Regions from separate parts of the Streptomyces sp. NBC_00554 genome, predicted to be linked through region 1. Evidence: riboswitches for the same ligand, from Rfam matches in the RefSeq annotation. Region 1 holds a riboswitch; the other holds the start of a gene.
The links. A riboswitch is a leader RNA that binds a small molecule or an ion and turns the genes downstream of it on or off. The one in region 1 is predicted to bind ZMP and ZTP.

Region 1 (14,078 bases):
TGTTCGTAGAGCGCGAACCCGCTGCACGGCCACGCGGCCCCGTACTCGGCGAGTTCCTCGTACGCCCGGTCCATCGCCTCGTCGTCGATGCCGTGCGCCACGGTGACGTGCGGGTGGTACGGGAACTGCAGCTCGCGCGCCACGGGCCCGGAGGCGTCCCTGACCTGCTTCTGCAGCCAGGTGCAGGCCTCGGCCCCCTCGACGACCCGTACGAACACGACGGGTGACAGCGGGCGGAAGGTGCCCGTCCCGGAGAGCCGCATCGGGAAGGGGCGCCCGGCGGCGGCGACCTCGACGAGGTGCGCCTCGATCGCGGGCAGCGCCGAGTCGTCGACCTCCGTCGGCGGCAGCAGGGTGACGTGCGTGGGGATGCCGGAAGCCGCGAGGTCACCGAAGCCCGCGCGCTGCTCCTGGAGCAGGCTGCCATGAGGCTCCGGGACCGCGATCGACACACCGATCGTTACGGTCCCCACGTCGTCTCCTGTCGTCGTATCGGTTCTTCTCGGTCCTCGCGGGCAGGGCAGGCCGCTCGGCTGGTACGGCTATCGACTGTACGGCGGTGCCGCCCGTTACCGGCTGTCGTACGGGTGTTGTGCTCGTCTCGTACTGGCTTTCGGACACGCTGTCGTCCTGGCCGCCGGGGCGGCCGCGGTCCGCAAGCCAGTACGGGGTGTCAGTGCTTGGCAGGCAGGAAGCCGACCCTGTCGTACGCCTGGGAGAGCGTCTCCCCGGCGACGGCACGCGCCTTCTCGGCACCCTTGGCCAGGATCGAGTCGAGCGTTTCCGGGTCGTCCAGATACTGCTGGGTGCGCTCCCGGAACGGCGTCACGAAGTCGACCATGACCTCGGCGAGGTCCGTCTTCAGCGCACCGTAGCCCTTGCCGGCGTACTTCTCCTCCAGTTCGGCGATACCGGTTGCTGTGAGGGTCGAGTAGATGGTCAGCAGGTTGCTGATACCCGGCTTCTGCTCGGTGTCGTACCTGATGACGGTGTCCGTGTCGGTGACCGCGCTCTTGATCTTCTTGGCCGTCGTCTTCGGGTCGTCGAGCAGGTTGATGAGGCCCTTCGGAGTGGACGCCGACTTGCTCATCTTGATCGACGGGTCCTGGAGATCGAAGATCTTCGCCGTCTCCTTGAGGATGTACGGCTTCGGAACCGTGAACGTCTGGCCGAAGCGGCCGTTGAAGCGCTCGGCGAGGTCCCGCGTGAGCTCGATGTGCTGCCGCTGGTCCTCACCGACCGGGACCTCGTTGGCCTGGTACAGCAGGATGTCCGCGACCTGGAGGATCGGGTACGTGAAGAGGCCGACGGAAGCACGGTCGGCACCCTGCTTCGCGGACTTGTCCTTGAACTGGGTCATGCGGCTCGCCTCGCCGAAACCGGTGAGGCAGTTCATGACCCAGGCGAGCTGGGCGTGCTCGGGGACGTGGCTCTGGACGAAGAGCGTGCAGCGGTCCGCGTCGAGCCCCGCGGCGAGCAGCTGCGCGGCGGCGAGCCGGGTGTTCGCGCGCAGGTCCGCGGGGTCCTGCGGGAGGGTGATCGCGTGCAGGTCGACGACCATGTAGAAGGCGTCGTGGGACTCCTGCAGAGCCACCCACTGGCGGACCGCGCCGAGGTAGTTGCCGAGGTGGAACGAGCCTGCGGTGGGCTGGATTCCGGAGAGCACGCGGGGACGATCAGAGGCCATGCCCTCATTCTCTCAGGTGTCTCTCATTGCTCGGGAACAGGTGGGAACCGATTGGGGCCGGGCGGTGTAACAAGAGTGTGAGGACGCGGGAGGGGGGCCGCATCGTCGTCGACGAGGCCGTGGTGATCGCACGAGTACGCGCCGGAGACCCGGAGGCGTACGCGGAGCTGGTGCGCGCCCACACGGGCATCGCGATCAGGGCGGCCAAGGCGCTGGGGGCGGGTGCGGACGCGGAGGACGTGGTGCAGCAGGCCTTCATCAAGGCTTACTGCTCGCTGGGGCGCTTTCGGGACGGCGCGGCGTTCAAGCCGTGGCTGCTGTCGATTGTCGCCAATGAGACGAGGAACACAGTGCGGACGGCGGTGCGCCAGCGGACGCTGGCCGGCCGTGAGGCCGCACTGGTGGAAGCGGAGCCGCTGATACCGGAATCGGCGGACCCGGCGGCCGCGGCCCTGGAGATAGAGCGCCGCGCGGCACTGCTGGCCGCCCTGGACCAGTTGAGCGAGGACCACCGGCTCGTCGTCACCTACCGCTACCTGCTGGAGATGGACGAACCGGAGACGGCCCAGGCCCTGGGCTGGCCACGCGGCACGGTGAAGTCACGGCTCAACCGCGCCCTGCGAAAGCTGGGCCGACTGCTGCCGGATTTCGAGCCTCGAGGTGCCGGCGGAGCCCGGGAAGGCGAGGGCCCCCGGAAAGGTGTGGAATCCCGGGGGCGTGTGGAGTCGCGGGAAGGTGAGAGGTCTCGGGATCGTCAGGAGTCCCGGGAAGGAGGTGATGAGCATGAGTGAGCCGTACGAGCCCGGGGGCGCGGGGTCCTCCGGTGACCGGGATCGGCGTGGGCGTGAGGGTGTCTCGCGGCTGCCCGATGAGCTGCGGGCGCTCGGGCGCTCGCTGGACGAGCCGGGGGTGGCCGGGAGCGAGTCGATGGTCGAGCGGGTGCTGGAGCAGATACTCGCCGAGCGGGTGCCGGTCCCGGTCCCGGTCGCCGAGCCTCCGGGGCGCGGCGAGCGGCTCCGTGGGGTGCGCCGCTGGGCGCGGGTGCGCTGGCGCGCGCTGACCGCGGGGCTGTGCGGTCTGCTCACGGTCCTCGTGCTCACGCCTCCGGTGCGCGCCGCGGTCACGGACTGGTTCGGCTTCGGCGGGGTCGAGGTGCGGTACGACCCTTCGGCGGTGCCCTCCCCCGGAGCCGAGGTGCCCGGCTGCGACGGCACCTCGCTGACACTCGCCGAGGCCGGGCGGCGTGCGGGCTTCGCACCACTCGTGCCCCCTGCCCTGGGGACGCCGGGGGCGGTGATGGTGACGCGTGAGCCGAAGGGGCGATTCCTGGTGACCCTGTGCTGGCGCGAGCAGGGGCACACGGTCCGGCTTGACGAGTTCGCGGCCCAACTCGACCCGATGTTCACCAAGATGGTGCGGGAGCAGCCGGAGTATGTGCCCCTGGGCGCGAGCACGGACTACGCGAATCAGGCGCTGTGGTTCCCCCGGCCCCATCTCCTGGAGCTCTGGCTGGTGGACGAGCACGGCGACCGGTTCACCCGCTCCCAGCGGACCGCCGGACCGACTCTGCTCTGGATGCACGGGGGTGACACGACCCTTCGTCTGGAGGGCGTCACGTCCAGGTCGCGGGCGGTGGAGATCGCCAAGTCCGTCAACCGGTCCGGGAATTAGGACCTGTCCGGCCGATCACGGTGGAGGGAAGCCGCGGTGCCTTGATGGTGCCGGTGAGCGGGGTGTGGTGCGTGCAGCTGCAAGGCGGAGGAGGGAGTCGACGCGGAGCGTCGGTGACCGACGACAACGCCGCAGATGTGCGTGCCACACCCCGCGTCTCCGCCGGGATCGGCCGGACAGGTCCTAGTCGAGGAACTGGTCCGGGCGGAATGGGAACCCCGGCGGGTCGAGCGGTGTACCAGAAGTGACACGCGGCGTGCGGGCGGCCGCACATTGCTCGACTGGCTGGTTGGGGGTTCGGATGCGCAGGATTCGTGAACTGGTCGCGGCGCCGGGAGCGTTGGCGATGGCCGTTGCCGTGGTGCTGCTGAGTGCGCCGGCTGCGACGGCAGGCGGCCCGACGAGTGTGCTGGTGGTCTCGCCGGAGAGCGAGGAGAGCGCGGCGCTGTACTACTCGGACAAGGAGTACGGGGAGTTGCAGAGCCTGCTCGGCGAGCCGGGCAGAGGCACACCCGAGGAGCCGCCTGGGCTGGGTGTGGGCAGCGGCCGTCAGATCAATGTCACGTGGCTGGTCCATGACGTGTCGCCTTGGCGGGTCGACCGCGTGTATCCGGACACGGCAGGGGGCGGAGACGTCTGGATACACACGGCGACCAACGTGCCGAAGTCCATGAACGGCTTCTGGCACAAGGCCGGGCAACCGGACGAGGTGCGCACTCTGTTCAAGAAACTCGGAGTGCTCGGCAAGCCGGCGGGCGAGGGATCCGGGGCCGCCGACTATCCGGCGCCGTGGCAGATGACGGAGGACGCCTCAGCCTCGCCCGCTCCCGCCCAGCAGTCCCGCACTACGGCCGCCGCGACGACGGGCGACGGTACCGACTGGTGGTGGGCGATACCGGGAGCGGCGGCCGGAGCGGTGCTGGCGTTGGTGCTGCGGCCGATTCTCCCGGGGATGGCACGTCGGCTGTCACCGGCCCGTCGGCGCGAGGAGCGGGAGCCGGGGCCGCGACAGGAGCTGATCGACTTGTGAGGCTCGCGAGACCTGTGAGTGTTGTGAGACCTGCGAGGCTCGCGGACCCTCTGATGACCAGCCCCGGGCGCGAGGTCAGCCGAGGTCGATCTCCGGGTAGAGCGGGAAGCCGGTGAGCAGGTCGGTGGCCCGGTGGGAGATCTCGTCGGAGATCTTCGGGTCCAGGATGTGCTGGGCCTTGGACGGCTTGCCCTTGGCGGTGGTGCCGGCCTCGGCTGCGGTCAGGACGCGGTCGATCAGGCCCGCGATCTCATCCATCTCGGTCGTGCCCAGACCACGGGTGGTGAGCGCGGGCGTGCCGATGCGGATACCGGAGGTGTACCAGGCGCCGTTGGGGTCGGCGGGGATGGCGTTGCGGTTGGTGACGATGCCCGAGTCGAGGAGGGCGGTCTCGGCCTGACGGCCGGTGAGGCCGTAGGAGGAGGCGACGTCGATCAGGTTCAGGTGGTTGTCGGTGCCGCCGGTGACCAGGGTGGCGCCACGACGCATCAGGCCCTCGGCGAGGGCGCGGGCGTTGTCGACGACGGCCTGGGCGTAGTCGCGGAACTCGGGGCGGCGGGCCTCGGCGAGTGCGACGGCCTTGGCGGCCATGACATGCGGAAGGGGGCCACCGAGGACCATCGGGCAGCCGCGGTCGACCTGCTCGGCGAGGGTCTCGTCGCACAGCACCATGCCGCCGCGCGGGCCGCGCAGTGACTTGTGTGTGGTGGTGGTGACGATCTGGGCGTGCGGGACCGGGTCGAAGTCGCCGGTGAGGACCTTGCCTGCGACGAGGCCGGCGAAGTGGGCCATGTCGACCATCAGCGTGGCGCCGACCTCGTCCGCGATCTCCCGCATGATGCGGAAGTTCACCAGGCGGGGGTAGGCGGAGTAGCCGGCGACGATGATCAGGGGCTTGAACTCACGGGCGGAGGTGCGCAGGGCCTCGTAGTCGATGAGGCCGGTGGCGTGGTCGGTGCCGTAGGAGCGCTGGTCGAACATCTTGCCGGAGATGTTCGGACGGAAGCCGTGGGTGAGGTGGCCACCGGCGTCCAGGGACATGCCGAGCATGCGCTGGTTGCCCAGGTCGCGGCGGAGCTGGGCCCAGTCGGCGTCGGTGAGGTCGTTGACGTTGCGGACGCCGGCCCGCTCCAGGGCGGGGGCCTCGACGCGCTGGGCGAGGACGGCCCAGAAGGCGACGAGGTTGGCGTCGATGCCGGAGTGCGGCTGGGCGTAGGCGTGCTCGGCGCCGAAGAGTTCGCGCGCGTGCTCGGCGGCGAGGGCCTCGACGGTGTCGACGTTGCGACAGCCGGCGTAGAAGCGGCGGCCCACGGTGCCCTCGGCGTACTTGTCGCTGAACCAGTTGCCCATGGCCAGGAGGGTGGCCGGGGAGGCGTAGTTCTCGGAGGCGATCAGTTTGAGCATGTCGCGCTGGTCGGCGATTTCCTGGCCGATGGCGTCGGCGACGCGGGGCTCCACAGCACGGATCACGTCAAGGGCGCTGCGGAAGGCGGTGGACTCGGTGGAAAGGGGCTGCTCTGGCATGTCGGCCTCCGGACGGCGTGGCGTTTTGCGTTCACGATTCACGGTTCGGCCCAGGCGCACGGCACTCATAATCCGAGCCGCTCCCCGATGGTCGGTCCCATCCCAGCGCGCCAGTCACGGCTCGCCGGTCAGCCTACCGGGCGCGCCGGATCACAGGGGGCCCTGGTCCACCATGCGAGCGACGATAGGAATAGGCCACCAGTCGGCCCCCATTCCCCTGTGCTGTAGGAAACGGAGACCCCGTGAGTACTACGGAGACCACGCGGGCGTACATCGCCGCGGCCGACGCGCACAGTGCGCACAACTACCACCCCCTGCCGGTCGTCGTGGCGACGGCGGACGGGGCGTGGATGACGGATGTCGAGGGGCGCCGCTTCCTCGACCTGCTCGCCGGATACTCGGCGCTGAATTTCGGACATGGCAACCGGCGGCTGCTCGACGCGGCGAGAGCACAGCTGGAGCGGGTGACGCTGACTTCGCGGGCGTTCCATCACGACCGGTTCGCCGAGTTCTGCGCGCAGCTGGCGGAGCTGTGCGGCATGGAGATGGTGCTGCCGATGAACACGGGCGCGGAGGCGGTGGAGACGGCCGTGAAGACGGCCCGGAAGTGGGGGTACCGGGTCAAGGGGGTTCCGGACGGGGCGGCGAGGATCGTCGTGGCGAGCGACAACTTCCACGGCCGTACGACGACGATCATCAGCTTCTCCACGGACGCGGAGGCCCGGGCGGACTTCGGCCCGTACACGCCGGGCTTCGACATCGTGCCGTACGGGGATCTGGCGGCGCTGCGGGAGGCGGTCACCGAGGAGACGGTCGCGGTGCTCCTTGAGCCGATCCAGGGGGAGGCGGGGGTGCTGGTGCCGCCGGAGGGATACCTCCAGGGGGTGCGGGAGGTGACGCGTGAGCGGAACGTGCTGTTCATCGCGGACGAGATCCAGTCGGGCCTCGGGCGGACAGGCCGGACCTTCGCCTGTGAGCACGAGGGGGTCGTGCCCGATGTGTATGTGCTGGGCAAGGCGCTCGGGGGCGGGGTCGTCCCGGTGTCCGCGGTGGTGTCCTCGGCCGAGGTGCTCGGGGTGTTCCGGCCCGGTGAGCACGGGTCGACGTTCGGGGGGAATCCGCTGGCCTGTGCGGTGGCGCTTGAGGTGATCGCGATGCTGCGGTCGGGCGAGTACCAGCGGCGGGCCGCCGAGCTGGGCGATCATCTGCACCGCGAGCTGGGGCTGTTGACGGGCACGGGCCATGTGACACAGGTGCGCGGGCGCGGGCTGTGGGCGGGCGTCGACATCGCCCCGGCGTACGGCACGGGCCGGGAGATCTCCGAGAAGCTGATGGACCGGGGTGTTCTGGTCAAGGACACCCACGGGGCCACCATTCGGATCGCCCCACCCCTGGTCATCAGCAAGGAGGACCTGGACTGGGGGCTCGCCCAGCTCCGCGCGGTACTGGGGGCCTAAATCCGGCTAAAGGATCACGTGGGGCAGGAAGCGGGCGTATTCGTCCGTGATCAGGCCGGAGGACTCGCGGATGCCGAGGCCGGCCGACTCGTCCTCGACGACCCAGGCGCCCAGGACGACACGGTTGCCGTCGAAGGAAGGGAGAGGGGCCAACTCCTGGTAGCAGCAGGGCTCTTCACGGGCGACGGGTGAGGCAACGGGCGAGGCGCCGGGCTGGTGGACCGTCACGCCCGCGCCCTCGCGGCCGAGGAGGGGCTTGGCGACGTAGCCCGTCGTCGTCGCCAGTTCGCGGGGGCCGTCGAGGTAGGAGGGGAGGAGGTTGGGGTGTCCCGGGTAGAGCTCCCAGAGGATGGCGAGGAGTGCCTTGTTGGAGAGGAGCATCTTCCAGGCGGGCTCGATCCACAGCGTGGTACCCGTGCCGCCGCCGTTGTCGAGGGTGTCCAGGACGTGGTCGGCGAAGCGGTCGGTGGTGAGCCATTCCCAGGGGTAGAGCTTGAAGCAGCTGCGGATGAAACGGAGTTGGTTGTCGACGAAGCGGCCGGAGAGGGGGTCCCAGCCGATCTCCTCCACCGAGATCCAGTCCGTGTCGAGTCCGGCCTGCTCGGCGGTCTCCTTGAGATAGGCGACCGTCATGAGGTCCTCGCCGAGTTCGTCGGCGGCGGAGTGGGCGAAGTGGAGGGGGCTGCCCGGCGGGAGGAGGGCGGCGTGCTTCTTCCAGGCGGCGACGAGGCGTTCGTGGAGGGAGTTCCACTGGTCGGCGCCCGGGAACCGGTCCTCCATCCAGAACCACTGGGGGCTGGCCGCCTCGACGAGCGACGTCGGGGTGTCGGCGTTGTACTCCAGGAGCTTGGCGGGGCCCGTGCCGTCGTAGCGGAGGTCGAAGCGGCCGTAGACGGAGGGGAGTTCGGCTCGGCGGTGCCAGGCTTCGGCGACCGCTCCCGCGACGCGCGGGTCGGTGATGCCGAGGTCGGCGAAGCGGTCCCGCTCGACGATGTGCTCGGCCGCGACCAGGCACATGCGGTGCAGTTCCTCAACGACCTCCTCCAGCGCCTCGACCTCGGGGAGCGAGAAGACGTAGTACGCGCTCTCGTCCCAGTAGGGGCGCAGGGAGTCGTCGGGGTAGCGGGTGAGCGGGTAGATCAGGCCTTGTTCCTCGACGGTCTGCTGCCAGCCGTCGCGGGGCTCGATGGTTCGGCGTTCCATGGCGTACGTCTTCGATCGGGATCCGTGTCGCTCAGCCGCCGGAGCTGCCCTTGCCGCTGCCGCTGTCACTTCCGAGGCCGCCCCGGTCGACGCCGCTGCCGCCGCTGCTCGAACCGCTCCCCGAGCCCGACTTGGTGAAGGAGCCGCCCTTGACCCAGCCGCTCTTCTTCTTGCCGCCGTAGTAGTAGCTGCCGTTGACGGAGGTGGTGGTCTTGCAGTTCTTGTCGGCTACGACCTCGTAGCCCTTGGTGGCGGTGTAGCTGTCGCGGTCGACGCAGCGCTTGTCGGGGTCCGTGGAGCAGGCGGTCAGTGCCACCGCGAGGAGTCCCATACCGCCGAGCACGACCGTGCCCGAGCGCAGTTGCCGTCGTGAATCCGCCATGTCCGTGCCCCCGTTGTCCTGCTCAGATGTCCTGCTCAGCTCTTCAGCGACCAGATTAAAGATCGACTTCGGTGGCCGTCCATTGACCCCCTTGGGTAAACCCTCCCCCGCGGACACTTACAGTCGCTTCGTGCTCTTTGGAATGATCTGCGCCCTCGGTGCGGCGGTCTGCTTCGGTACGGCGACGGTGCTGCAGGCGATGGCCGCGCGGGAGGCGGCGTCCGCCGGTGGCGAGACGGGCGGCGGGACGGGCGGCGGCGGGGCCGGTGCGGATGCCGCGCTGCTGCTGCGGGCGGTGCGGCAGTGGCGGTATCTCGTGGGGCTCGCGCTCGACGGGGTCGGGTTTCTGCTCCAGATCGTGGCGCTGCGGTCGCTGCCCATCTACGCGGTGGGGGCGGCGCTCGCCGCGAGCCTGGCGGTGACGGCGGTGGTCGCGGCGCGGCTGCTGCACGTGCGGCTGAGCCGGGTCGAGTGGGGTGCGGTGGGGGTGGTGTGTGCGGGGCTCGCCATGTTGGGGCTGGCGTCGGGGGCCGAGGGGGACCGGGCGGGATCCATCGCGCTGAAGTACGCGATGTTGGGGACCGCGGTGGGCGTGCTGCTGCTGGGGGCGGCGGGTGGGCGCTTGCCCGAGCGGGGGCGGGCGCTCGTCCTGGGGCTCGGGGCCGGGTTCGGGTTCGGGGTGGTTGAGGTGGCGGTGCGGCTTGTCGACGACCTTGCGGTCGGGTCCCTGCTTCGCAATCCGGCGACGTACGCGCTTTTCGTCGGTGGGGGTGCGGCGTTTCTTCTTCTCACGTCCGCCTTGCAGCGGGGGTCGGTGACCGTGGCCACTGCCGGGATGGTCGTTGGGGAGACCATCGGGCCCGCGGTGGTGGGGGTGGTGTGGCTGGGGGATCGTACGCGGGAGGGGTTGGAGTGGCTGGCCGTTCTTGGGTTCGCAGTAGCGGTGGTTGGGGCGTTGGCGCTGGCGCGGTTCGGGGAGGCGCCGGAGGGGGGTGCGTAGTGTTTTTTCGCCCCCTCCGCCCCTACCCGTCCCTTGCTTCCTGGGGGCTCCGCCCCCAGACCCCCGTATCGCGCTGACGCGCTCGTCCTCAAACGCCGGACGGGCTGAGACGGGGCGGAGCCCCGGAAGGATGGGACGGGTAGGGGCGGAGGGGGCGAGAACTCCCTACCCCAGTGCCCCGCACAACGCCTCCAACGCCCCCGACCACGCATGGTCCGGTGGCGTGCCGTAACCCACCACCAGTGCGTCGAGCGGTTCGGTGACCGCGGCCGCGTGGCGGTAGCGGGACAGGCCGTGGACGGCCAGGCCCTGCCACGCCGCCGCGCGTAGGACCGACTGCTCCGTGCCGGGCGGGAGTTGGAGGACGGCGTGCAGGCCTGCCGCGATGCCGGTGGCCCGGACTGCGGGGGCGCGGGTGGCGAGGGAGGAGACAAGTGCGTCGCGGCGACGGCGGTAGCGGAGGCGGGCGGCGCGGACGTGGCGGTCGTAAGCGCCGGAGGTGATGAACTCCGCGAGGGTCAGTTGGTCCAGGACGCCGGAGGACCAACCGCCGCCGTCCTTCAGCGCCGTGACCTCGCCCGCGAGCGACGGCGGCAGGACCAGCCAGCCCAGGCGGAGGCCTGGGGCGAGGGACTTGCTGGCGGTACCGAGGTAGACCACGTGGTCGGGGTCGAGGCCTTGCAGGGCGCCGACCGGCTGGCGGTCGTAGCGGAACTCGCCGTCGTAGTCGTCCTCCAGGATCAGGCCTCCGGTGCGGCGGGCCCAGTCCACCACGGCGGCCCGGCGGTCGGGGTGGAGGGGCACTCCCATGGGGAACTGGTGCGCGGGGGTCAGCAGCATGGCCCGTACGCCCGTCAAGTCGTCCGTGCGGGTGCCGAGTTCGTCGAAGGGCAGGGGGACGGTGCGCAGGCCCGAGCGGTGCAGCAGGTTCCAGTGCACGTCGAGGCCGTACGACTCCACGGCGAGCGAACGCAGACCGCGCCGCCGCAGCACCGCGCCGAGCAGCGTCAGGGCGTCCGAGAAACCGGAGCAGACAACGATGCGGTCCGCATCGGCCCGTACGCCTCGGGCACGGGAGAGGTAGCCCGCGAGGGCGGTGCGCAGTTCGGGGCGGCCGCGCGCGTCGCCGTAGCCGAGGGCGTCGTGCGGCGCGCGGGTCAGGGCACGGCGGGCTGCCTTGAGCCACTCGGTGCGCGGGAAGGAGGCGAGGTCGGGGCTGCCGGGGATCAGGTCGTACGCGGGGCGCCCCGGCTCGCGGGTGCGGGGCGCCCCGGCCGACGCGGGCGCCGGTTGCGGCAGCGTCCGTTCCGCGACGCGGGTGCCCGAGCCCTGGCGTGCGGTGAGCCAGCCCTCGGCGACGAGACCGGCGTACGCGTCGGCGACCGTGTTGCGGGCGATGCCCAGGTCGGCGGCGAGCGAACGGGAGGAGGGGAGGCGGGTTCCGGGGGCGAGTCTGCCGCTGCGGACCGCCTCGCGCAGGGCGTCCGTCAGACCTCTGCGGACGCCGGGCCCGGTCGGCTCGACATGCAGGTCGACCCCCAAATTGGCCCATGCTTTTGCCATGGGAATGGACCATACCCCTGGGCTACTCCGCTCGTAGGGTCCTCACCATGACGACGAAGACCATGACGACGAAACCCACGGCGTACGCCCCCGAGCCCAGCGCCCGTCTCCCCTGGGCCAAGCTCGCCCCCGATGTCTACAAGGCCATGGTCAGGCTCGACGCGGCGGCCCGGCAGGGGCTGGACCCCGTCCTCCTGGAGCTCGTGAAGATCCGCGCCTCGCAGCTCAACCACTGCGCGTTCTGCCTGGACATGCACACCAAGGACGCGCTCGCGGCGGGTGAGAGCGTCGAGCGGATCGTGCAGCTCAGCGCGTGGGAGGAGTCGCCGCACTTCTACACCGAGAAGGAGCTCGCGGCGATCGCACTGACCGAGGCGGTGACTGTCCTGACGGACGGGTTCGTGCCGGACGCGGTGTACGAGCGTGCCGCCGGGCTCTTCGAGGAGGGGGAGCTGGCTCAGCTGATCGCCGCGATCACGGTGATCAACGCGTGGAACCGGTTCGGGGTGGCGTGCCGGCTGGTGCCGGGGCACTACGAGGCGGGGCAGTACAAGTCGGGAGCGAGGTACCAGTTGTGAGTGAGGTATCGGTTGTCAGCGAGGTAGAGGCATCGGTTGTGAGCAAGGTCGAGGTTTTCCGCGCGTTGCATCACAGCCGCCTGCCCGGCGATCCCCTGGTTCTCCCCGGGCCCTGGGACGCCGCCAGCGCGCGGGTGTTCGCGGACGCCGGGTTCCCGGCGCTCGCCACTCCCAGCGCCGGGGTCGCCGCGTCGCTCGGGTACGAGGACGGGGAGACGCCGGCGGACGAGATGTTCGCGGCGGTCGCGCGGATCGTACGGGCCGTCGATGTGCCCGTGTCCGCGGATGTCGAGGACGGGTACGGGATCGCGCCCGCGGAGCTGGTGGAGCGGCTCCTCGAGACCGGGGCGGTCGGCTGCAACCTCGAGGACTCCGCCGGGGGTGTGCTCAAGGAGCCCTCTCGGCATGCCGATTGGCTTGCGGAGGTGCGGGACGTGGCGGGTGGGGAGCTGTTCGTCAACGCTCGGATCGACACGTTTGTACGGGGGGTCGCGGATCCGGGGGCGGCTATTGAGCGGGCCGGGTTGTACGTGGGGGCCGGGGCGGACTGTGTGTATCCGATCGGGGCTCCGGTGGAGGTGGTTCCGCTGTTGCGGGCGGGGATTCTGGGGCCGGTCAATTTTCTCGGGCGGCCTGAGGGGGGCTCGGTGAGGGAATTGGGCGGACTCGGGGCTACGCGGGTTACGTTCGGGCCTGGGTTGCTGCGGTGCTCTGTCGATGCGTTGCGCGGGGTTGTCGCGGGGTTGGGGTAGTGCTTGCCGGGCGCCTTCCTGCGGGGCGCCCGGCGTGGGGGCTGGGGTCGGGGTGGGTGCGCTTGCCTGCGCTTGCAGGGTGCCGCTGTGCCCACCCGTGCCGCCCCTAGCGGCACGCATGCCCACAGCGGGGGCGGGTGTAGAGCGGCACGCATGCCCACAGCTAAGGCAGTGCAGTTACGACGGCAGCCACGTCCTCCACGTCGCCTCGTGGGACCCCACCCACCTCTTCGCCGCCTCCTGGGCCGACAGCTTGTCGTTGGCGATCAGCAGGGATACCTCGTTCTGGTCCTCGGTTGTCCAGTTGAAGTTCTTGAGGAAGGCTGCCGCCTTGCCGCCGGAGTGGGCGAAGTCGGTGTTGAGGTATTTCTGGAGGGAGGTGTGGGGATAGGCGCAGGCGACCTTTGTGGTGTCGGCGTCGCAGCCGTCCCTGTATGCCGGGAGTTTCACCTCGGTCATGGGGACCTTCTTGAAGAGCCACTGCGGGGCGTACCAGTACGTGAGGAAGGGCTTGTGCTCCTTCGCGAACTGCTGGATCTGCGTGATCTGGGCCGCTTCGGAACCGGCGAACACGACCTGGTAGTCGAGGTTCAGGTTGTCGACGAGTGCCTTGTCGTTCGTGACGTACGACGGGGAGCCGTCGAGGAGTTGGCCCTTGCCGCCGCTCTCCGCCGTGCGGAGCTGATCGGCGTACTTGTTCAGGTTCTTCCAGTCGGTGACGTCCGGGTGCTGCTTGGCGAAGTACGTGGGGACGTACCAGCCGATGTGCCCGGTCACCCCGAGCCCGCCGCCGGGAGTGATCGTCTTCTTGTCCTCGACGTACCGCTTCTCCTGGTCGGGGTGGCCCCAGTCCTCCAGGATCGCGTCGACCCGGCCCTGGCTGAGCGCGTCCCACGCGGGGACCTCGTCGACCTGGACGGTGTCGACGCGGTAGCCCAGCTCGTGTTCGAGCAGGTACTGCGCCACGGCCACGTTGGCCTGCGCGCCGACCCACGACTGCACGGAGAGGGTCACGGTCTTCGCGCCCTGCGCGTTGGCGAAGGGCGAGGCCTGCTTGGTCATGTCGGCGGCGCCGCAGCCCGTCGCCAGGACCAGTACCGCCAGGCCGGCTGTCATCCGCGTACGAGACTTCAATCGCGTACGAGACCTCATTCGCTTACAACACGTCATCCGCGTACGAGACATGTCACGCTCCCTTCTTGGCACGGCGTTCCGTCGGCTGCGTGACCCG
Region 2 (14,078 bases), 3.2 Mb from region 1:
GATTGCCGGCGGCGGGCTGGGCCGTGTCTTGCTGGGTGAGCAGTTCCTCGATACGGGCGAGCGGAAGACGGGGGTCACCGGCGGCCGTGTATCTGACGCCGGTGGACGCGTCGTGGCTGAGGCGCTCGATCAACTCCGGTGAGGCGTCCGGGTCGTACACGGCCAGCATGCGTACGGACGGATTCTTGTCCTCGGCGTACCGGACGAGACCCTTCCTGGGGAACTGCGGCCGGGCCAGCATGTCGGCACGGGTGTAACCGGCCCACTCCAAGACCATGGCCAGGAGCGCATCCGGCGGAGCGGCGGGCTGGTACTCGCAGGTCAGGAGCCGGACCGCGAAGTCCTCGTCGTGCGCCAGAGGCTCGACGAGGTCGGCCGGCAGGTGTCGGTTGGCGGCGGCGGACCGGCGCAGCAGGACATGGCTGGAGGTCGCGCACCGACGCAGGACGTCGATGTCATCGGCGCCGAGGTTCCAGACCCAGCGGACCGGGCCGGTCCGGTCCTTCGGGTCGACTCGGTAGTCGACGGCGGCTCGCTCGTCCTCGGTGAGGTCGGGTCTGACCGATATCGCCAGACGGACGTGGTGTTCGGGGTCCGAGGCGAGGCGCGCGACCAGGTCCGGCGGCAGTGACGGGTTCGAGGCGACGGCGTGCCGCTCCTCCGAGTCCTCACTCGCCACGAGCCGCTCGGCCGTGGCGCGGGTCAGCCGGCCTTTCATGAGCACGTCTTCGCGCGGCCATTTGTCGAGAGTGTCCAGCAGTTCGTCGGTCAGGGCTGCGTCGTCGACGCAGGCACGCAGCGCGGCGGCGCGGCGGACTTCGGTGTCGGGATCCGCGAGGAGCGTTTCGCGGGTGGCCGGGGTCAGTCCGTCCCACACCCCGCAGACCGCGGCGCGTACGGCGGCGTCCGCGTGGTCGGCGTACCCGGCCAGGATCCGCGGCGGGATGCTCCGGGAACGCACCGCCCAGTAGCGCACGTCCTTGTCCGGATCGGACAGGAGTCGCTCGTAGGCGGCGTCGGGCAGTGGCGCGACGTCCGTCCGGAACGGTTCCGGTCCGGAGGCAAGCGCCATCCGGACTTTCGGCTCGGGGTCGTCGACCAGCCGGGCGCGGTCGGCCGGGTCCGCGTTCCAGCTCTCGGCGATGCTGCCGCGTACCCGGAAGTCGGAGTGGTTGATCATCGCGTCGACGAGCTCGGCGGGCGGATCGGGCCGGAGGCACAGCCAGAACCAGGCCGACGAGGCCTCCGGGCTCAAGAGGCGCAGCAGCACACCGTTCGGCGCGGCAGGATTCCGCGCCAGTCCCTTGAGGATGTCGTGCCGTACGTCCGTCACTGGTGCCCTCTCCCCCTGCCGCCCGGCCGATCATCGTACGAGCTAGGCTGGTCGGTGGGCCGTGACTGGCGCTGAGGTGGAGTACCACCGGGGAGCGGTCTGACGAACGGGTCTTTGCCGCGCGCCTGGGCGATTGTGTCGATAACGCTCAGGAGCAGCTCATGTCCCAGGCCCAGCTCATGGACGGCGCCGGTCTCGCGCGCCGCATCGTCGAGGAGACCGCGAAGCGTGCGGCCGGCCTCAAGGACCGCACCGGTGCGTCGCCGTGCCTGGCGACGGTGCTGGTCGGCGAGGACCCCGCCTCGGTCACCTACGTCCGGATGAAGCAGAACCGCAGCCGCAAGGCCGGTATCGAGTCGCGGCACGTCACCCTGCCCGCCGAAACCACCACGGCCGAACTGGTCGGCGCGCTCGACGAGCTGTCCGCCGACCCCACCGTGCACGGCATCCTGCTCCAGCACCCTGTCGGTCCGCACATCGACGAGCGGGCCGCGTTCGAGGCCATCGCGCCGGAGAAGGACGTCGACGGGGTGACGCTGAGCTCGTACTCGGCGATGAGTTTCGGGCTCCCCGGCTTCGTGTCCTGCACACCGGGGGGCATCATGCGGCTCCTCGACGAGTACGACGTCGACCCGGCCGGCAAGCGTGCCGTCGTCGTGGGCCGCAGCGCGATCCTCGGCAAGCCGGTCGGCATGCTGCTGCTCGGCCGCGACGCGACGGTGACGTACTGCCACTCCCGTACGACGGATCTGTCCTCGGTTGTACGGGAGGCGGACATCGTGGTGGCCGCCGTGGGGCGGCCCCGGCTGATCCGCGGCGAGGACATCAAGCCAGGAGCCGTCGTCATCGACGCGGGCTACAACGCCGGGAACGTCGGCGACGTCGACTTCGACACCGCCGCCGCCCGGGCCGGTCTGATCACACCCGTGCCGGGTGGCGTCGGCCCGATGACGATCGCGGTCCTGCTGGAGCAGACGGTGACCGGAGCCGAACGGCAACTCGGCGTCTGATCAGGTGGCGATGTCCATGCGCTGGGTGCCGATGACTTTGAGCAGTTGCAGCGTCCGGTAGGCGCGGGAGTCGGGTTCAGCGGTGAAGATGATCAGCTGGTGGTCCTGGCCCGGCACGGTCAGGACGTCGAAGTCCAGGTCGATCGGCCCGACTTGGGGGTGCTGGATCTCCTGGTGGTTGTGGTGTTCGATGCGCAGCTCGTGGGAGTTCCACAGCCGGGCGAAGTCCTCGCTGCCGGCGAGCAGTTCGTCGACGAGGCCGCGGAGTTCGGCGTTGTCCGGGTAGCGGGCGGTGGCGACGCGCAGATAGCTGACGGCGGCGGTCACGAACCGGTGGGGCCGGGTCATGCCGTAGCCGCGGTGCTCGGGGTCGGGGTGCAGGAAGTAGCGGCGGATGACGTTGCGGTCCGAGCCGGTCAGGGCGGAGAAGTCCTCGAAGAGGGCTGCCGCCAGGGGGTTCCAGGCCAGCACCCGGCAGGTGTTGTCGAGCACGAGGGCTCCGGCGTCGGTGAGGCGATCCAGCAGCTTCAGCGTGCCGGGGTCCACGACCTGCGAGGGCCCCTGGGCAGGCTCGGGTGCCGCCTCTCCGGCGAGGCGGAAGAGGTGGGTGCGCTCCTGGTCGGACAGGCGCAGCGCGCGGGCGATGCCGGTCAGGACGGCGTGCGAGGGATGGCGTCCTCGGGCCTGTTCCAGGCGGCTGTAGTGGTCCACGGAAATGTGCGCGAGCTGGGCGACCTCCTCGCGGCGCAGCCCCGGAGTGCGACGCCTGGGCCCGTGCGGCAGACCGACGTCCTCCGGGCGTACGCGTTCCCGCTTGCCGCGCAGGAACTCCGCGAGAGCGTGCTTGTCCATGGTCACCACGGTACGGCGGGGCACGTCGGCCAGCCACGGACTCCTGGTCCCTGGATACCCCCGAGCCACCACCGCAAGGTGAAGGCACAGGCAGAACGACGTGGAACGAAGTGAGGGCAAGGCGATGCGGGTATTCATGACGGGCGCGGCCGACCATGCAGGCGGCGTGGTGGCAGAGCAGACGGTGACCGTCCGTTCCTGCGCGATGGACCAGGGGGCACGCCGGTGAGCGCGTCGGTGACGGCACTGGCCGTGATCGGCGTGGTGGCGCTGGTGTGCGCCGCCGCGTACGGGTACTTCCTGCACAGCCCCAAGCCCGCTGAGCCGCAGCTGAGCGCCCCGGTGACGGTGGCCACGATCACCGTGGACGACCGGTCGCGTGCGTACCGGGCCTTCGTTCCCGCCGATCTGCCGCCCGGCGCGCCGCTGCTGTTCGTACTGCACGGCTCGCAGCAGGACGGGAAGACCATTCGTACGGCCACCGGATACGGCTTCGACAAGCTGGCCGAGCGGCACGGGTTCGCGGTGGTGTATCCGGACGGCTACAAGCGCGGCTGGAACGACGGCCGCACCGCCGCGGTCACCCCCGCCCGCAAGGAGGACGTCGACGACGAAGGGCTGATCGGCGCGCTCGTCGAGCGGTTCCGGGAGCGTCACGGCATCGACCCCGCCCGGGTGTTCGTCACCGGCTTCTCCAACGGCGGGCAGATGGCCTTCCGTCTCGCCGCCCGGACGCCGGAGAGGATCGCCGCCATCGCGGTGATCGGGGCGGGCCTGCCCACTCCGGACCAGTGGACCGTCACGGAGCCGAAGCGTCCGCTGCCGGTGCTGCTCGTCGCCGGTACGCGCGACCCGATCATGCCGTACGAGGGCGGCGAGGCAAGCATCTTCGGCTTCCAGAAGCGCGGCACGGTCCTGTCCGCCGAGGCCACCGCCCGTGCCTTCGCCGAGGTCAACGGCATCACCGAGCCTCCGACCAGCTGGCCGCCCGCAACGTTGCCTCTGGACGGGTCCGGCGCGGACGGTCCGTTGGTCACCGAGACCCGCTACTCCCAGCCCGGCAAGGCTCCCGTCGTGGCGTTCGCGGTCTCCGGCGGCGGCCACACGATCCCCAATCCCGACTACCGCTTCCCCCGGCTCATGGGCAGGACCGATCACACGCTCAATGCCCCGGCCGCCATCTGGGACTTCTTCAGCGAGGTCATGCGGGCGGACGCTCATCGGCGCCCGCGGTAAGCGCCTCGGCTCCGGCCTACCAGGACCGGGCGGCGTCGAGGAGTGCGTCCCGGACCCGCACGGCGTCGTGGCCGAGCACGGATCCGGTGCGCTGGGCGAGGAAGCCCGTGTTGATGGGCGGGTCCTCGGGCTCGACGAGAGCGACGAGGGCGCCGGTCCGCAGCTCGTCGGCGCACAGGTAGCTGGGAAGTACGGTGAATCCCGCTCCCGCGGCGACGGCGGACAGGACGCCGCGCAGGTCGGCCATCACCAAGGCGGGCCGCAGGGTCAGCCGGGTGCGGAAGACGTGGCGCCAGTAGCGGCGTGCGATCGGCATGTCCTCGGCGTACGTGACCAGGGGGACGGCGTGCAGAGGGTGGGGGTCGTCGCTGGTGAGCGGGCCGATGCGGGCGGCCCAGGACGGCGCGCTCACCAGGACGAACTCCTCGTCCATCAGTGGTGTCGCCAGAACCGAGCGCCCGCGCGGACGCACGGCGGACAGGACCAGGTCGAAGCGCCCGGCGCGCAGACCGTCGAGCAGGTCGTCGGCCAGCCCGGGGGTGACGCGTAGTTGCAGCCCCTGCGCCACCAGCGGCGCGAGGGCCGGCAGCGCACGGACGGACAGCAGTTCGGCGGGCCCTCCCAGGTGTACCGGCTCGGTGACGCCCGACGTGTCGCGGTCGGCCACCGTGGCGAGCTGGTCCATGGGGGCCGCGATCCGGGCGGCCAGGTCGTCGGCCACGGCGGTGGGGGCGACTCCACGGGGCAGCCGCTCGAAGAGCTGGCGGTCGAGCTGCCGCTCCAGGGAGCGGATCTGGCTGGTGACGGTGGGCTGGGCGAGCTTCAGACGGCGGGCCGCCTCGGTGAGGGAACCGGCCCGGTACACGGCGAGGAACGTGCGCAACTGGGTCAGATCCAACGCCTTGTCGCCGGTCCGCATTCCATCGGTATTCCTATCGGGCATAGGGAGGAGCCTATTGGTTTTACGATGGCACGGCGATCTACCGTCGGGACCGTCAACCGGCGTGCGCGGTCTGCCGCCGCCGGATCAGCACCGAAGGAGTACGCACTGTGGGCAAGATCCTCTTCGTCATGACGAAGGCCGACCATCTCACGCTGAACGACGGCACCCTGCATCCCACGGGTTTCTGGGCCGAGGAGTTCGCGGCCCCCTATCGCGCCATCACCGAGGCCGGGCACGAGGTGGTCGTCGCCACCCCGGGCGGCGCAGCGACCACGGTCGATCCGGCGAGCCTCGCACCGGAGTTCAACGGCGGAGCGGAGGGCGCCGAGGCCGTCGCCGCGTTGCTGGACCAGGCAGCCGTACTGCGCCGGCCGATCGCTCTGGCCGATGTCGACCCCGCCGACTACCTGGCGGTCTTCTACCCCGGCGGTCACGGCCCGATGGAGGACCTGTCGACGGACGCCGACTCCGCCCGGCTGATCACCGCCACCCTGGACGCCGGCCGGCCCCTGGCGCTGGTCTGTCACGGCGTGGCCGCCCTGCTCGCGACCGAGCAGCCGGACGGCACCTCGCCGCTCGGCGGCTACCGCGTCACCGGGTTCACCAACGCCGAGGAAGCCCAGTCCGGACTCGGCGACAAGGTCAAGTGGCGGTTGCAGGACCGCCTCGTCGCGCTCGGCGTGGAGTACACCGAGGGCGAGCCGTGGGCCTCGTACGTGGTCTCCGACCGGAACCTGATCACGGGCCAGAACCCGGGCTCCTCCGCCGAGTTGGCAACCGCCCTCCTCAAGACACTCGCCTGAGCCGGCCACCGGTCGAACAGGGCTGGTTCAGCGCTGGATGGTGATGGCCATCTGCGGCAGCACCCTCCCGGCGATGGAACCCGAGGGGACGTCTCCTATGCGCACCGCGCCCATCCCACGGTAGAAGGGCTCGGCGTTCGGGTCCGCGTCGATCGTGAGCCGGGTGAACCCCAGGTCTCGTCCGGCAGCGATGGTGTGCCCGAACAGCAGTCGGCCGATCCCCCGGCCGATGGACTGCGGCTCGACGAACATCATCCCCAGAACGCCTATGGGTGGCTTCCCCTCAAGAGTCGTGAAGCCCAGGATGCGGCCGTCTTCGTCGGCCACCGTGGCTCGCCGGTGTGCGACTTCACTTGCGCCGACGGTGAGTTCGTCCCGGCACGCGTCCAGGAAGTCCGCGTCATAGCCCCAATGCGCCTTGGATCGCAGTGCCAAGTCGCTGAGGATCTCGGCTTCCGCCGCCCGCGCAGGCCTGATCAGCACGCTCATCCACGCCCCCGGTCAGATGTAGGTCTCTCGATCTTCGCACCCTGCAGGCGGGCGGGAGAAGTATGCGATGGCCTGCGGTTCTCCCGGCTATGACCGCCCTCCGAGCAATGGCGATATCCCGTTGGAAGCTGTCATCAATGCCACTGGGAGACGGTTCGGTGGCCGGTTTAGCGTCGAGATGTCCGGCGCAGAGCCCGGCTTCCGTACAGCGTCCGAAGGAATTCGCATGCACGCCCAGATCGTCTTGTTCGACGGCTTCGATCCGCTCGATGTCATCGCCCCCTATGAGGTGTTGTACGCGGGCGGTACCGCGTCCGGCGGCGCGGTGAGCGTGGAACTGGTTTCCGCCGAGGGGGCGCGCGAGGTGGTCAGCGGTACCGGTGGCCTCGCGTTGCGGGCCACCGGCGCCCTCGACCCCGGGCGGGCGGGCCTGATCCTGGTTCCTGGCGCCTCGGGCCGGGTCGGAGAGCCCGGTGAGGTCCCTGACCAGGACGCGGGGGCCGGGGAGTGGCGGCAGGACGAGTTCATCCCCGTGCTGCTCGGCCGCACGCTGGCCACCGAACTGCCCGCGCTGATGAAGGAGGCGATGGGGAATCCGGAGGTGACGACCGCCGCGGTGTGCGGGGGTTCGCTCGTCCTGGCGATGGCCGGCCTGCTGGAGGACCGCCACGCCACCACCCATCACCTGGGCCTGGACATGCTCGACGCCACCGGCGTGCACGTGGTCCGCGCCCGCGTCGTCGACGACGGCGACCTCGTCACGGGCGCCGGTGTCACCTCCGGACTCGACCTGGCCCTGTATCTGCTGGAGCGCGAGGTGGGCCCCCGGATCGCCCACGCGGTCGAGGAGTTGTTCGCCCACGAGCGCCGCGGCACGGTCTGGCGCCACCAGGGCCCTGCGCCCGTCGGCCTCTGACCAGCCACAGGCTCACGCGTACGTCCATCCCGCACCGCACCGTGAGGAAGAACAGCATGTCCGTCGAAGGCACCTGGGACCTGTCCGTCTCCACCCCCATCGGCAAGATCAAGGCCGTGGTCGAACTCCGTCGGCAGGACGGCGTCCTGACCGGGACGGCCCACGGGGCGGGAGAGGAAGTCCCGCTCGGCGACGTCGCCCTCGACGGCGACCGCCTCACCTGGACTCAGGCCATCACCAAGCCCCTGCGCCTGAACCTGGCCTTCGCCGTGACGGTCGAGGGCGACACCCTCACCGGTACCTCCAAGGCCGGACGTCTGCCGGCCTCCAAGGTCACCGGCAGCCGTCGCCCCGTCCGGGCAGAGGCCGCGGTCCAGGAGCCCAAGAAGCTCCCATGACCAGGATCGACTCCGCCCTCGCCGGCTTCCCTACGCCGAAGCCGCCCCCGCGCTGACGAGGCCGGGCTGGAGAAGCATCCGGGAGGAGTGGTCCACGAGCTGCCGCAGCACCGGCACATAGGCTTCGTCGCCGCCCAGTTCGTCCAGAATGGCGTGCGCCTCATGGCGGAATGTGTCGATGTCCTCTTCGTAGCGCCGCAGAACGTCCGGTGCCAGGAGTACTTCGGTGAGTTCCGCTCTGGCGTGATGAGAATTCCTGGCGTCGGCGTGCAGGCCAAGGACACGCTCCCGGTAATGGGGAGCCGCCTCCTCAACGGCACACGCGAAAAGGTAGGTCACCGTGCCGTTCAGCAGGTCTTCGTTGCGGCCGGACAGGATGTCTTCCTGGTCGTTGAACATCTGCCACAGGACACCGAAGACATTGCCGAACTCACGCCAGAGCTCCACCCTTCCTTTCTCAACACCCGCCAGTTCCGCAGCCATTGCCGTGATCGCGCTGAAGGGTGCGCCGGACTTCCCTCTGTACGCCGTGACCACCGAGTCCCGCGCCACGGCACCCACGTCCCCGCCCAGGTCGCTCAGTTGCCCCTCGGTCGCGACGATCCAGCAGTTCACGACCTCCGCCGTGAGAGCTCCGCGCACCGACTCCGGAATCCGTGGCGAGTTGACGACGAGAACAGGAAGCGGATTTCCGCTGATGACCGTGGCGAGCAGCGCCTCGCTCTCACTGAGGTCACCGGCGACAAACGCTCCCTGCCCGTCGGCCAGGTCGTCCAGATAGCACGCCGAAGTCCACCACAGCTCATGCACGACGGCCAGCGGAACAGCCGGTCGGAGCGTGCCGGTCTCAATGCCATGGACGATCATCGGCAGTACTGACAGCGGGTACTTGAACTTGCGATGACGTAGGAGTTCGGCGACCGCCTCTTTGACCGCTTTCGCCGATCTGCCGAGCCGTTCGAGAGTCTCTTCCCGCTCCGCCTCGATATCCGCGGACACTTCACGGTACAGATCCTCGTACGACATGGAACGCACGCCAGAACTCCCACCATTGAGATCGAATCAAGGACCGATTCGATCATTCCGGTTGGAGGCGAGCTAGAGCGACTTTGCGCCATGGCCAGGTCGCTGCGACGCCAGCCCCCTGGACGCACCAAGCCTTGGCCGAAAGCGAAGACCACCGCGTGGACACGATCGCGCAGGCCGAGCTCATCGAGGACCCACCTGCGGGACCCCGGCCGTGAATCGCGCCATACTGACCGTCGTCCGAGTAGCGATCATGACCGCGGGTTCGCGGGGCGACGTGGCGCCGTACACCGGTCTCGGGCACGGTCTTGCGCGTGCCGGGCACGAGGTCACCCTGGTGACGCATGGGTGTTTCGCGCGGCTGGTGGCCGGTTCGGGGGTCGCGTTTCACGCGCTGCCGGTGGATCCGCGGGCCGAGTTGGAGTCGGTACGCGGGCAGGGGCTGCACCGCAGCACCAGCGGGGCCGGGAAGCTCATCCGGGTGGTCGAGATGGCCAGGTCCCTGGTCGGGCAGATGACCGACGACCTGATCGAGGCCGCGCACGCCAGCGACGTACTCCTGCTGTCCAGTTCCCTGGGACCACTCGGGCATGCCGTCGCCGAAGGGCTGTCCCTGCCAAGCATGGGGGTGTATCTCCAACCCCTCGCTCCCACAAGGGAGTTCGCACCTCCGGTGACCGGGGTCCGCTCCTGGGGGCCCGCGGTGAACCGGGCGGCCGGGTACGGCGTGAACATGGCCGTGGAGCGAGTGTTCGCCCAGACCGTGCGCACCCTACGGGCCCGGCTCGGTCTGCCGCGCAGCGGTCCCGGCGCCGCGCGTCGCGCCCGCGAGCGGGAGGGCTGGCCCGTGTACCACGGGTTCAGTCCTCTTGTGGTGCGACGCCCGCGCGACTGGCGTGCCGGGCTGGATGTCGCCGGGTACTGGTGGCCGTACGACGGCTACGACTGCGACGGCGGTGACGGCGGTGACGGCAACAAGAGGGGCCAACTCCCGCTGCCACTGCGGGACTTCCTGGACTCAGGGCCTCCCCCGGTCTTCGTGGGTCTGGGCAGCGCCACCGTGCCCGATCCCGAGTGGCTCAGCGCCGAAGTCGTACGCGCCCTGCGGGCAGCCGGGCTGCGCGGGGTGATCCAGCGGGGCTGGGGTGGGCTGCGAGGCGCCGGCGACGACATGTTCACGGTCGATGAGGTACCGCACTCCGTGCTCTTTCCGCAGATGGCCGCGGTGGTCCATCACGGGGGCGCGGGTACGACGGCGGCCGGGCTGCGGGCCGGGGTGCCGGCCGTGCCCTTACCGATCCAGTTCGACGAGGGGTTCTGGGCGGCCCGCCTCGTCTCCCTCGGCGTAGCACCCCGGGCCGTGCCGCTGCGCGGCCTCACCTCCTACCGTCTCGAGGCGGCTCTCGTACGGGCCACGACGGAACCGTCGTATCGGCGGCGTGCCCAGAGTCTGGCTGCCGGCATCGGTACTGAGGACGGGGTGAGCCCTGTCCTCGATGGAGTGAACCGGCTCGCTGGGTAGTGGCCCTGACGCCACGCTCCTCGAAAGTCAGGCTCTGGGACAGCCCAGGGGCCGCAGGCTCGGCTCCGCACCGGTGGTCGAAGCACGTGAACAGGCTTACCGGCAGTGCGAGATGTCTTCGTCACCGCGGCGGCACCGCGTGACGGTGATGCCACAGTGACGCTTCGGTGACGTCGGGGCGGCAGGGTGTGCGGCGCTCGCGGCAGGAGCACGGAGAGGGGTGGCACGTGACCCGGCATGCGCAACGGGCGGTGGTCCACCGTTCCGCCCCACCCCGAGCCGGCGTTGCGATGTCTGCCGAGGCCACGTCGTGGCTCTCCGCCAGGTCGTCAGGTGCGCCCCTGGCTCCGATGATGCGGTCGACGATGGAGGGGCTGCTCGGGTACGACCTGAGCGACGTCCGGATCCATAGTGACGGGGCGGCCGCGACGTCGGCCCGTCGGATGGAGGCCCGTGCCTACACCGTGGGAGACGACATCGTCCTCGGCGGCGACGTCCCGTCGCTGCGGACGCGTGCCGGACAGCACGCGCTCGCACACGAGCTGATCCACGTCGTTCAGCAGCGGCTCGGGGGACCTGCGGCCGGAGCCGAGGTCGACAGCCCGTTCGAGCAAGACGCGGAGGCGGCCGCAATGGCGTTGGCGGACGGCCGCAAGCCGCCACCAGTCGTCCGCGGGACGGCAGTCGGTGTCGCACGGCAACCGATGGACCCGCGGCACGCCCGCGGATACGCGGGCGAGCAGGCGATGGGGTTCACGCACTACAAAGAGTCCGAGGGCTGGATCTTCTTCGAAGGCCCCAGCGGCGCAGGCGGTCACGGCGTGACGCAGTCGGGCTTCGACGGCGTCGCCTACAACACCCGGACCGGCGAGGTGCACCTGGCCGACAACAAGTCCCTCGCAGTCACCGGGAATGTCAGCAGCGCCACCGCGATCGACCCGGCTCGGAACCTGGGGAAGAACCTTGACGGCCTGATCCAGCGGGTCGAGGCCACGAAGGACGTGCCGGGGCGCATCCGGCTGCTCGGGCTGCTTCGGCAGACGAGGGCGGCCCTCACCACGGGCAAGCCCCTCCCGCCCGCGGTCAAGCTCGTCGTCACGAGCGAGGGCGGCCGGACGACGGGCGTGTCAGCCAGGCTCGCGGCCGCAGGTGTCGAGCATCTGCCGCCGAAACCGGCGCCGTCGGCCCCCCTCCCCCCACCCCCGTCGACCTCCGCCCCGACCGCGAAACCCACACCGACGCCGAGCACCCCGCCACCCGTCGAGGTACCGCAGACACCCACAGCGACGCCCACGACGGCGCCCGTCGTCGAACCGTCACCCACGACAGCGCCGGTCGTCGAACCGTCACCGACGCCGGTGGTCACGCCGTCGATGCGGCCCGCGTCTCCCTGGAGAGCCGGACTCAAGGCCGGTGGACAGGCACTGGCGTGGGCCCTTGTCTTCGCGGGGCTGAGCTACTTGGTCCACAAGCGGCTCGCCGAGCAACTGGAGCGGGACATCGACATGTCGAGGCAGGGCTCGATGCCATGGGCCCGCCGCACGAAGGCCGACAACCCTTCGAAGCCCGTATACCTCACGATCACAGTGCGCTCGGAGGAGTACAGCCGGTACGTCCCGCTCCTCGGCTGGATGCCCGAGAGCCCCCGGCTGTTCCTGGCGGGGATCGAGATCAGCGACAGGAACGTCGACCCGCCGTCCGTCGTCGTCGAGGACCACAGCCTGGACATACTGCGCCCCGGGAAGACCGTCACCGTGACCTACAGCGAGCTCAGGATTCCCTGACCCAGCCGCCCCGGCCCAGGAAAATCACCTTCTTCAGGCTGATCCGCGAGGTGACGTCACTGGCCGCCGTCGCAGTGCGGGTTGTCGTCCGGATCCCACCCCGCGGGCCGCAGGAACCCCAGCAACTGCCGGACGAGTTCCTCGACCACCTCGTCGAGGGTCGCGTCCACCCACCCGGCGTTCCAGTCGTGGAGCAGCCCGTTCACGCTGCCGATGAAGGCCGTCGCGGCGAGGCGGTAGTCGCGTGGTGCGGCCTCGCCGCGGACGGCGGCCGCGGCCGCCTCCGCGCAGATGAACTCCACCCAGCGGGAACGGCGGGCCAGCCGTTGTTCCTCCAACCGTGGGCTCACGCCGATGATTTCGACGAAGGTGATGCGGATGCGGCGCGGATCGCTCGTCACGTTCGCTGCGTAGGCACGGAAGATCGCGGTGGCGCGCTCGGGAAGCGGCAGGTCCCCCGCTTCGGCGAGGGCGGCGAGGGCGGCCCCCTCGGCCCAGTCGTTGACCTGGAGGTGCAGGGCGGCCAGGACGTCTTCGAGGGTGCGGAACTCCTCGTAGAACTGACGGGTCGACAGGCCCGCCGCCTCACTCAGTGCGGCGACCGTCGTGGACCTGAAGCCCAGGCTGTCGCCGAACAGTTGGAGTCCTGCTTCCAGGAAACGGCGGCGGCGCTCGGCCTGCCGCTCCTCGGCGGTTCTGCCCCCGTAACGGCCTGTCGGCTGTTTGAGCCTGCCCGCCACGCGTCCTCCCTCCGTCCATCCGGTGAACCGTTCACGCTCCGGCAATTTTGTCGTGTACGGACCCTTGTGAAGAGGGCCGCCCCCTCCTTACTTTCCAGTAAGTCAACTCTGAACGCGCGCCTGTTCAGATTCTCCCTTGTCATGCGCTTGCCACAGGCAACTTTCCACCCGCACTCCCCACCTACGACAGGGACCCACATGTCTGTCCTCAGACCCAGACGCCTTTGCTCCGTCGCCGTCGCGCTCGCCCTCACTCTCGGCGGTACGGCCACCGCCGCCACCGCGCAGAGTTCCGCAGCCGCCGAGCTGCGCGAGGTGATGTTCGTGGGCAACAACTGGGACGGCACCGCCGATGTCATCAAGTCCACCGGTGACTTCGCGAAGATCGGCCGGATCAACGTCGTGCCGGACAAGGAAGCCCGGCTGGCCGCGATCAACGCCGATCCGATCAAGTGGATCTACTTCCTCGCCATTCGCAACGGCGTCGGGGAGGGCCACGACCAGTTCGTCGACGACATGTACTCCACGCCCGACGGCAAGTCGATGGTCGTCTCCCGCCCGAGCTTCGCCGATGTCGTCTCCATCGACCTCGCCACCGGGAACATCAACTGGCGCTTCGCCGTGTCCGGTTACCGCTCCGACCACATGGCGGTTTCTCCGGACGGCACCCGTGTCGCGGTCTCCGCCTCGACCGGGAACACCGTGCACGTCCTCGACATCAACACCGGCAAGCAGCTCGGCTCCTTCGCCACCGGTGACAAGCCGCACGAGAACATCTTCACGAGCGACGGCAAGTACATCTGGAACATGGCCATCGGTGACGTCAACACCGCCCTCGACGACCCGTGGCTGGACTGGACGAAGGGCAACCGGTACATCACCGTCGTCGACGCGGCCACCTTCCAGCAGGTCAAGGTGATCGACATGCGTCAGCGGCTGGACGCGATCGGTCTCACGGACTACTCCGACGCGGTACGGCCCGCCGCGTTCAGCGCCGACGAGTCCAAGCTGTACTTCCAGGTGTCG

Region 2: another riboswitch for ZMP and ZTP. It lies ahead of OG266_RS03415 (bifunctional 5,10-methylenetetrahydrofolate dehydrogenase/5,10-methenyltetrahydrofolate cyclohydrolase); the one in region 1 lies ahead of OG266_RS16860 (glycine hydroxymethyltransferase).

The regions. Positions count from the first base shown of each region.
Region 1 is NZ_CP107799.1:3,909,586-3,923,663, forward strand. Features, by position in the region: gene OG266_RS16835 (2'-5' RNA ligase family protein) at 1-473, opposite strand, end outside; gene trpS (tryptophan--tRNA ligase) at 674-1,687, opposite strand; partial or broken gene OG266_RS16845 (RNA polymerase sigma factor) at 1,765-2,367, shown strand; gene OG266_RS16850 (hypothetical protein) at 2,471-3,358, shown strand; gene OG266_RS16855 (hypothetical protein) at 3,660-4,388, shown strand; gene OG266_RS16860 (glycine hydroxymethyltransferase) at 4,464-5,912, opposite strand; ZMP/ZTP riboswitch at 5,954-6,040, opposite strand; gene rocD (ornithine--oxo-acid transaminase) at 6,155-7,369, shown strand; gene OG266_RS16870 (glutathionylspermidine synthase family protein) at 7,376-8,572, opposite strand; gene OG266_RS16875 (hypothetical protein) at 8,604-8,954, opposite strand; gene OG266_RS16880 (hypothetical protein) at 9,097-9,954, shown strand; gene OG266_RS16885 (PLP-dependent aminotransferase family protein) at 10,120-11,517, opposite strand; gene OG266_RS16890 (carboxymuconolactone decarboxylase family protein) at 11,565-12,095, shown strand; gene OG266_RS16895 (isocitrate lyase/phosphoenolpyruvate mutase family protein) at 12,134-12,847, shown strand; gene OG266_RS16900 (ABC transporter substrate-binding protein) at 13,025-13,963, opposite strand; gene OG266_RS16905 (ABC transporter permease) at 14,034-14,078, opposite strand, start outside.
Region 2 is NZ_CP107799.1:730,680-744,757, forward strand. Features, by position in the region: gene OG266_RS03410 (hypothetical protein) at 1-1,333, opposite strand, end outside; ZMP/ZTP riboswitch at 1,385-1,471, shown strand; gene OG266_RS03415 (bifunctional 5,10-methylenetetrahydrofolate dehydrogenase/5,10-methenyltetrahydrofolate cyclohydrolase) at 1,495-2,343, shown strand; gene OG266_RS03420 (helix-turn-helix transcriptional regulator) at 2,344-3,195, opposite strand; gene OG266_RS03425 (hypothetical protein) at 3,296-3,424, shown strand; gene OG266_RS03430 (PHB depolymerase family esterase) at 3,421-4,431, shown strand; gene OG266_RS03435 (LysR family transcriptional regulator) at 4,448-5,374, opposite strand; gene OG266_RS03440 (type 1 glutamine amidotransferase domain-containing protein) at 5,482-6,177, shown strand; gene OG266_RS03445 (GNAT family N-acetyltransferase) at 6,205-6,666, opposite strand; gene OG266_RS03450 (DJ-1/PfpI family protein) at 6,893-7,582, shown strand; gene OG266_RS03455 (hypothetical protein) at 7,639-7,980, shown strand; gene OG266_RS03460 (hypothetical protein) at 8,011-9,006, opposite strand; gene OG266_RS03465 (glycosyltransferase) at 9,260-10,528, shown strand; gene OG266_RS03470 (DUF4157 domain-containing protein) at 10,879-12,312, shown strand; gene OG266_RS03475 (TetR/AcrR family transcriptional regulator) at 12,369-13,052, opposite strand; gene OG266_RS03480 (YncE family protein) at 13,251-14,078, shown strand, end outside.